DNA from 2 places in the Methylosinus sp. RM1 genome. Region 2 is predicted to be linked to the other one. Evidence: predicted binding sites of a transcription regulator. Region 2 holds the regulator's gene; the other holds the start of a gene.
The links. The regulator PhoB, encoded in region 2, activates phosphate uptake and scavenging genes when phosphate is short. The targets are predictions, from matches to a motif close to TGTCATNNANCTGTCAT.
Positions count from the first base shown of each region.

Region 1 (4,390 bases), on a different contig from region 2:
GTCGCGCGGCTGGTCAAAGGCGGTTTCCGCCTGCTCGACACGCAATTCATGACCACGCATCTGGCCTCGCTCGGGGCGATCGAGATCGGCCGCGACGCCTATCATGGGCTTTTGGAAGAGGCTTTGTCGGCTCCGGCCCGCTTCGCCGCTTGGCCGGACGATTCGCCCGTGCCCGGACGCGAGATCGTCGCCATATTGCGGCGGGAGCCGGAGATCAGAACGGAAAAGGCGATGGAGCCGTAGCGGGCGCCGGAGCCTGCTGAGCCGACGGCTTCTTTTTCTTCTTCTTGGGCTTTTCGGCCGGCGCCGCGGCCGCGGGCTCGGCGCTCTCCGTGGCCTTCGCGCCCTCTGGCGGAACCGAATCGCGCGGCCCGATCGGCGCCGCCTCGACCGGAACGGGGGCGATTGGCTCCACCTTGCGCGAGCGGGAGCGCTTCTTCTCCTGCGGAGCGGCCGGGGCCGCCGCAGCGGCGGGCTCGCTCGCGGGAGCCTGAACCGTCTCCTTGCCGCCGCGGCAATCGACCAGCCAGACGTCATAGACGGGATGCTCGACGCCATGCAGGCCGGGGCTCGCGGCGAACATCCAGCCGGAGAAAATCCGCTTGGCCTCGTTCTTCCCCGTATCCTGCTCGTCGACCTCGACGAAGCCGGTAGTCTGCGGGGCTTCGGTCTGGGGACGCGTGTTGCAGACGCGGGGCGTCACCTGCAGCGAGCCGAATTGCACGGTCTCGTCTATAGCGACGTCGAAGTTGATGATTCGGCCGGTCGTCTTGTCGAGCCCGGCGAATATAGCGGTCGGATTGCGGATCGGATCGGCGGCCGCCGCGCCGAGGCCAATGAGCAAGGCGGCCCCGGACAGAGCGAAACGCAGGCGGAAGCAGCGGGAGATCATAATCGGGTCTCGTTTCCGATCTCTGGCTCGGGCCGGCCGCCCGCGCCTCATGCGCCGTCGTTGAATAGGAAGAGCGTGGCGGATCGATGGTCCGGGCGAAGCCGCGGCCGCCTCGCCTCAAGCCTCTGGGGTCCAGGCCTGATAGTCGCCGCCGGCGGGAGCGCGGCGGCCCTCCGCCAGGATCGAACCAGGCGGATGATAAGCGGCAGAAGTGCCGGTCAGATTGGGGCGATAGGGAAGCTCCCATTCCTTCGGCGCGTATTTCTCCTGGGTGGGCGGCGTGTCGACCGTGTGGTGCAGCCAGCCATACCAGCCGGGCGGCGTCGCCGAGCCCTCGGCATAGCCCTTATAGATGACCCAGCGGCGCTCGAAGCCGAGCGCCTTGTCCTTCTTGCCGCCGCGGCGGCGGTAATAGACGTTGCCGAACTCATCCGTCCCGACGCGCTCACCATAGAGCAGCGTCCACAGGCCCGTGCTGAGCGTCGCCCGGTTCCACCAGGTGAAGAAGCGAATGATGTAGGACATGTCGGAAGCGTCCAAGAATGTTTGCGTGGCTCCTTATTGCGTCAAGACGGCGCAATGTCCAGTCGGGCGCGCCACTTCCCGATGCGCCGATACGCGAGCTTTGCTTTTGACCGCGAGTCGTGGAAAAGGAGGAGTGTGACAGAAAGACGACAGCCGCCGCGCCCTCGAAGGCGCGCCGCACGGAGCTGAGACTATTGGTTTTCGGCTCGCGCGGAAAAAAAGCTCGCGTCGAATTCCAGGGATGGCTGCATGATTTCCAAGGCTTCGAGGCTCATTGTTCACGCCGCTCTGGCGGCGATCCTTTCCGTGGGGAGCGCGCGCGCCCTCGATATTTCCGGCGCCGGCGCGACTTTTCCCCTGCCCGTCTACGCCAAATGGGCGCAGAGCTATTCGAAGGAAACCGGCAATCGCGTCAATTATCAATCGATCGGCTCGGGCGGCGGCATACGGCAGATCAAGGCGCGCACCGTCACTTTCGGCGCCTCCGACCAGCCGCTGACGGCCAAGGAGCTCGACGCCGCCGGGCTCATCCAATGGCCGCAAGTGGTGGGCGGCGTCACCCCCGTCGTCAATTTGGATGGGATCGGAGCCAATGAACTCGTCCTCGACGGGCCGCTCCTCGCCCGCATCTACCTCGGCGAGATCAAGCTTTGGGACGATCCGGCGATCCGCGCCCGCAATCCGAAGCTCACTCTGCCGGCGAAGCCGATCGTCGTCGTGCATCGCTCCGACGGCTCCGGCACCACTTTCTGCTTCACCGATTATCTCTCCCGCGTCTCCGCCGATTGGAAGGAGAAGGTCGGCGAGAACGTCGCCGTGGAATGGCCGCTCGGCCTCGGCGCCAAGGGAAATGAAGGCGTCGCCAATAATGTCGCCACGACGAAGGGCGCCATCGGCTATGTGGAATTCGCCTACGCCAGGCAGAACCGGCTCACCACCGTCAGCCTGGTGAACAGCGACGGCAAGATCGTCGCGCCGGGCAAGGAGAGCTTCGAGGCCGCCGCCGCCAACGCCGATTGGGCGAGCGCGCCGGGCTTTTTCCGCCTGCTCACCGGGCAGCCGGGCGCCGCCTCCTGGCCGATCGCGGCGGCGACCTTCATTCTGCTGCCCAAGCAGCCGCAGGATTCGGCGGCGGCGCTGGAGGCCCTGAAATTCTTCGACTGGGCCTTCGCCAAAGGCGCAGCGGCGGCCGAAGAGCTCGATTTCGAGCCCATGCCGCCCTCCGTTGTGACTCTCATCCGCAAGAGCTGGGCGGCCAATGTGAAGGATGCGAATGGAAAACCGCTGCTGAACTGACCATAAAGGCGAAGGGGCCCGCTGGCGGCCTTCGATTCGGGGAGCGGCCGATGGCGGCGACGATTTCCGCGAAATGCTGTGTCGTCGGCGGCGGCCCGGCGGGGCTGATGGCGGGTTTTCTGCTCGCCCGCGCCGGCGTCGAGACGATCGTCCTCGAAAAGCACGCGGATTTCCTGCGTGATTTTCGCGGCGACACGATCCACCCCTCGACGCTTCAGCTCGTCTTCGAGCTCGGCCTGCTGCAGGAGTTTCTGAAACTGCCGCATCGCAAGGCGTTTCAGCTCTCGGCCTTTCTGGGGGACCGCAAATTCGTCATCGCAGATTTCCGCGGCCTGCCGACCTTGTGCAAATTCGTCGCCTTCATGCCGCAGTGGGATTTTCTGGACTTCATCGCCGGCGAGGCGAAGAAGCTGCAAAATTTCCGCTTGCTGATGCAGACCGCCGCCGAGGGCCTCGTCGAGGAGGACGGCCGCATCGTCGGCGTGCGCGCCACGGGGCCGGAGGGGCCGCTCGAGATCCGAGCCGATCTCACCATCGCCGCGGATGGGCGGACGTCGCGAATGCGCGAATCGGCGGGCCTCGAGGTCGAGGATTTCGGCGCGCCGATGGATGTGCTGTGGTTCAAGCTGCGGCGCGAGGCGGACGACCCGGAGGAGACATTCGGCCGCATCGCGCCCGGGCGCATGGTGGCGATGATCGAGCGCGGCGCCTATTGGCAGATCGGCTATGTGATCCCCAAGGGCCGAGCGCAGGCGCTGCGCGGCCGCCGGATCGACGAATTTCGTCACGCCATCGCCGATTGCGTTCCCTTTCTCGCCGATCGCGTCGAGGATTTGCGCGATTGGGAGGATGTGAATCTGCTGACCGTGCAGGTCGATCGCTTGAAGAATTGGAGCCGGCCGGGCCTGCTCTGCATCGGCGACGCCGCCCATGCGATGTCGCCCGTCGGCGGCGTGGGCGTCAATCTGGCGATTCAGGACGCCGTGGCGACCGCCAATCTGCTCGCCGAAAAGCTGCGCGATGGAACGCTGACCGACGCAGATGTCGGCGCCGTGCAGAAGCGCCGGGAATTTCCGGCGCGGATGACGCAGCGGCTGCAGCTCTTCATTCAAAATCGCGTGATCAGCAATGTGCTCGCCGCGGACAAGCCTTTCGACCCGCCATTGGCGCTGCGGCTTCTGGACGTCTTCCCGGTCCTACGGCAAATTCCGGCGCGGCTGGTCGGCCTCGGCGTGCGGCCGGAGCATGTCAATTCATCGCGCGGATGAAAGCCCCGAAGGCGCGCGGGCCGTCGCCGGTCTTGGCCTTGGCGATCACCTTCAAACTGTCGGCGGCGATCGACCAGAACTCATTGGTGAACCAGTTGGCGACATAGATGGTCTTGCCGTCCCGGCTCGCGCCGATGCCCTCTGGATATTCGCCGACCTTCACCTGCGCCACCGGCGCGAAGGTCGAAAGATCGAAGACGCTGACCGATTCCGCATATTGGTCGGTGACGAAGCCCCTGCCCTGCGCCAGCGCCACGCAATAGGGCCGCTTGCCGACCTTCACCCTGGCGATGACGCGCCGGCTCGAAAGATCGATGACGCTGATATCGTCCGATTCGACATTGGCGGAATAGGCGCGCTTTCCGTCCGCGTCGATGGTGACGCCGAAAGGATGGCGGCCAACCTCGAG
Region 1 covers NZ_WOVC01000024.1:49,700-54,089, forward strand. Annotated here, with positions in the region: gene aat (leucyl/phenylalanyl-tRNA--protein transferase) at 1-243, shown strand, start outside; gene FMZ75_RS15470 (DUF2155 domain-containing protein) at 215-892, opposite strand; gene FMZ75_RS15475 (NADH:ubiquinone oxidoreductase subunit NDUFA12) at 1,010-1,417, opposite strand; gene pstS (phosphate ABC transporter substrate-binding protein PstS) at 1,667-2,713, shown strand; gene FMZ75_RS15485 (FAD-dependent oxidoreductase) at 2,764-3,981, shown strand; gene FMZ75_RS15490 (YncE family protein) at 3,962-4,390, opposite strand, start outside.
Region 1: pstS (phosphate ABC transporter substrate-binding protein PstS) is a predicted target of PhoB. The motif match lies at 1,553-1,569, and genes of this name have one in related genera.

Region 2 (4,390 bases):
CGTTTTTCGCCGCCACCTTCGGCATGGCGGTCGATCGCTTCGGCGTGCTCTGGATGATCATCGTCCCGAAGTGAAAAAGGTGCGGGACGGTTGACGAAGCGCTTTGCGCGGACATGATCTCCTCCCACGAAACGAGCGCCCGTCCGCGACGCTCGCTGGGAGAAACATGATGTCGATTCAACCCTATCTGATCTTCGACGGCCGCGCCGAAGAAGCCGCCGCCTTTTATGAGAAGGCGCTCGGCGCGCAGATACAGATGCTGATGCGCTACAAGGACAGCCCTTTGCCCCAGCCGGAGGAAATGCTGCCGCCGGGCTGGAGCGCCAAGGTCATGCATATGGCGCTGAAGATCGGCGACACGATCGTCTTCGGCTCGGACGGCGACGGCGAGGAGACCGGCTTCAAGGGCTTCTCGCTGTCCTATAGCGCGAAGACGCAAGAGGAGGCCGAACGCGTCTTCGCAGCGCTCGCCGAGGGCGGCGAGACGAAGATGCGCTTGACCAGAACTTTCTTCTCACCCGCGTTCGGAATGCTCACCGACCGCTTCGGCGTGCCCTGGATGGTGGTGCTGCCGCAATGACGGCGCGCGGCGCTCTTTCGCTCGCGAGCGGGAGCGCCGCTCCGCTTTTTTTCGAGGTTCGACATGTTGGAAATCATCGGCGCCGGCGTCGCCGTCATCATCGCCGCAATTCTCGTCCTGGCCGCGCGCCAGCCGGACGTCTGCCATATCGCGCGCTCCATCTTCATCGCCGCGCCGCCGGAGCGAATATTTCCGCTGATCGACGATCCGCGCGCGAGCAATGAATGGAGTCCTTTCGTGAAGGATCCGAGTGTGAAGCTCTCCTACGCCGGGCCGGAACGCGGCGTCGGCGCGGCCTGCGATTTCGAAGGCAATGCGAAGGTCGGCGCGGGGCGAGTCGAGATCGTCGAGTCCGTCGCGCCGTCGAAAGTGGTCGTCACATTACGCCTGGATCGGCCGATGAAATGCAGCAATCGCGTCGAATTCACCATTGCGCCGCAGAATGGCGGCTCGCTCGTCACCTGGGACATGAAAGGGCGCCAGCCCTTCCTCGGCAAGCTGTTCAGCCTCGTCATGCGGCCGGAAAAAATGGTCGGCGGCGCTTTCGAGCAAGGTCTCGGCGATCTCGAGCGCCTCGTCGAGACGGCTCGCGACGAGGCGGCGCCGACAGCGTGATGATGCGATGTCGAGAGAGGAGCCTTCGGCCGCGCCTCAATTGCGCCCGAAGGTCTCGTCGAAAGAATAGCCGGTGCCGCGCACAGTGCGGATCGGGTCCTTCTCGCGGCCGCGGATGATCGCCTTGCGCAGACGGCCGACATGGACGTCCACGGTGCGCTCGTCGATCTCCGCCGACAGCCCCCAGACGCTGTCGAGCAATTGCGCGCGCGAGAAGACGCGGCCGGGCTTTTCCATCAGATATTCCAGCAGGCGGAACTCCGTCGGGCCGAGATGAATCTCGCGCCCGCCGCGCTTCACCCGCCGCGTCTCGCGGTCGAGGTCTATGTCGCCGGCGACGAGCCGCGTCGCCACGCGCTCCGGCCGCGCGCGGCGCAGCAGAGCGTGAACGCGCGCCATCAGCTCCGGCGTGGAGAAGGGCTTCACCACATAATCATCGGCGCCCACCGAGAGACCGCGCACGCGCTCATTCTCGTCGCCGCGCGCGGTGAGCATGATGATCGGCATTGTGCGCGTGTCGTCGCGCGCGCGCAGCCGCCGGCAGATTTCCAGGCCGGAAACGCCGGGCAGCATCCAGTCGAGAATGACGAGATCGGGCACGGATTCGGCGAGGCGGATTTCCGCCTCGTCGCCGCGCTCGACATGTTCGACCTGGAAGCCTTCCGATTCGAGATTATAGGCGAGCAACAATGCGAGGGCCGCCTCGTCTTCCACGACGAGAATTCGCGGCGCCCGATCGTGCGGCGTCTCGCGCGGCGTTGCGACGCGAATCTCGTTCATTGCGAGGGCTCATCCGTTTCCACGCTGGGGGAGATGCTGGACGACTTGCCCTTGGGGCGGTCGGTCGGCATCGACTCGCCAGTGACGAGATAGACGATCGTCTCGGCGATATTGGTGGTGTGATCGCCGATCCGCTCTATATTCTTCGAGCAGAAGAGCAGATGCGTGCAGAAGGAGATGTTGCGCGGATCCTCCATCATGAAGGTGAGGAGATCGCGGAACACCGAATCTTCCAGCGCGTCGAGCTCGCTGTCATTGGTCCACACGGCGCGGGCGCGCTCGACGTCGCGCTGGGCGTAGGCGTCGAGCACGTCCTTCAATTGCATGGCGGCCACTTCCGCCATCGTCTTGAGGCCGATGATGGCGCGCGGCACGCGCGCCTCGGAGAGGATTTTCACCGTGCGCTTGGCGATGCTCTTGGCGAGATCGCCGACGCGCTCGAGATCGGCGGCGATGCGCATCGCGGCGATGCATTCGCGCAGATCGATGGCGAGCGGCTGACGCCGCGCGATGGTGAGGATGGCGTTCTCCTCTATCTCCCGCTGCAGCGCGTCGAGGCGCTGATCGGTGGCGACGACGCGATGGGCGAGCTCGATGTCGAAATTAGCGAGCGCATCCATGGCTTCGGCGAGCATTTTCTCGGCGATGCCTCCCATCTCGGCGATACGGCGGCCGAGCACTTCGAGGTCGCGGTCATAGGAGCTGACGATATGTTCGCTCATGTCTCATAATCCTCGTGCGCGATCGCGCTCAGCCGAAGCGGCCGGTGATATAGTCCTGGGTCTTCTTGTTCTGCGGCGCGGTGAACAGATTGTTCGTCTCGCCGAATTCGACGAGATCGCCGAGATACATGAAGGCGGTGTAATCGGAGACGCGCGCCGCCTGCTGCATATTGTGGGTGACGATGGCGATCGTGTAGCGCTCCGACAATTCGTCGATGAGCTCCTCGATCTTCGCCGTCGAGATCGGGTCCAGCGCCGAGCAGGGCTCGTCGAACAGGATCACCTCCGGCTGAATGGCGACGGTGCGCGCGATGCACAGGCGCTGCTGCTGGCCGCCCGAGAGGCCGAGGCCGCTCGAATTCAGCTTGTCGCGCACTTCGTCCCACAGCGCCGCGCCACGCAGCGCCGCCTCGACGCGGCCGTCGAGCTCGCTGCGCGACAGCTTCTCATAGAGGCGAATGCCGAAGGCGATATTGTCGTAGATCGACATGGGGAAGGGCGTCGGCTTCTGGAACACCATGCCGACGCGCGAGCGCAGCAGGTTGAGGTCGATGCTCGGGTCGAGGATGTTCTCGCCGTCGAGCAGCACCTCGCCCTCGGCGCGCTGCCGCGGATAGAGGTCGTACATGCGGTTCAATATGCGCAGCAGAGTCGATTTGCCGCAGCCGGATGGGCCGATGAAGGCCGTCACCTTATTGGTGTAGAGCGGCAGCGAGATCGATTTCAGCGCTTTCGACGACCCGTAATAGAAATCCAGATCGCGAACCGAGACTTTGGTCGGAATGGAGGCTTCGACAACCGGCATGGCGGTCATTTTTGTTTTCCCTGGCTGCTGAGCGCGCGCGCGGTGATGGAGAGCAGAAGGACGGCGACGGTGACGAGCAGAGCGCCGGTCCAGGCGAGCTGCTGCCAATCCTTGTAGGGCGAGAGCGCGAATTGGAAGATGACGACGGGCAGGCTGGAGACCGGCGCGTTGAGGTCGGTGCTCCAGAACTGATTGTTGAGCGAGGTGAAGAGCAGCGGCGCGGTCTCGCCGGAGACGCGGGCCACGGCCAGCAGCACGCCGGTGACGATGCCGGATTTCGCGGCGCGATAGGCGACGCGCATCAGCATATGGGAGCGCGGCAGGCCGAGCGCCGCCGCCGCCTCGCGCAGCGGGCTCGGAACCAGCAGCAGCATGTCCTCCGTCGTGCGCACGACGACCGGCACCACCAGCACGGCGAGCGCCAGAGCGCCCGCTATGCCGGAGAAATGTCCGACGCGGGCCACCACCACCGTATAGACGAAGAGGCCGATGACGATGGAGGGCGCGCTGAGCAGAATGTCATTGATGAAGCGCACCACGGTGGCGAGCTTCGAGTAGCGGCCATATTCGGCCATGAAGGTGCCGGCGAGCATTCCGAGCGGCGTGCCGAGCAGCACGCCGATCACCGTCATCACCAGCGAGCCGGCGATGGCGTTGAGCAGACCGCCGCTGGAGCCGGGCGGCGGCGTCATTTCGGTGAAGACGGCCGGCGTCAGGCCGCGGGCGCCTTCATAGATCAGCGCGCCGAGGATCAGCACCAGCCAGGCGAGACCGAAAATCGTGCCGGTCCAGCACAGAGTGGTCGCGAGCGCATTGGTGCGTCGGCGGGAGGAATAGAGGGACAAAGGTCAGGCTCCCGATTTCTGCTCGATGCGCATCAGCATGAAG
Region 2 covers NZ_WOVC01000009.1:120,689-125,078, forward strand. Annotated here, with positions in the region: gene FMZ75_RS08765 (VOC family protein) at 1-74, shown strand, start outside; gene FMZ75_RS08770 (VOC family protein) at 167-580, shown strand; gene FMZ75_RS08775 (SRPBCC family protein) at 644-1,195, shown strand; gene phoB (phosphate regulon transcriptional regulator PhoB) at 1,232-1,975, opposite strand; gene phoU (phosphate signaling complex protein PhoU) at 1,972-2,697, opposite strand; gene pstB (phosphate ABC transporter ATP-binding protein PstB) at 2,726-3,511, opposite strand; gene pstA (phosphate ABC transporter permease PstA) at 3,508-4,347, opposite strand; gene pstC (phosphate ABC transporter permease subunit PstC) at 4,351-4,390, opposite strand, start outside.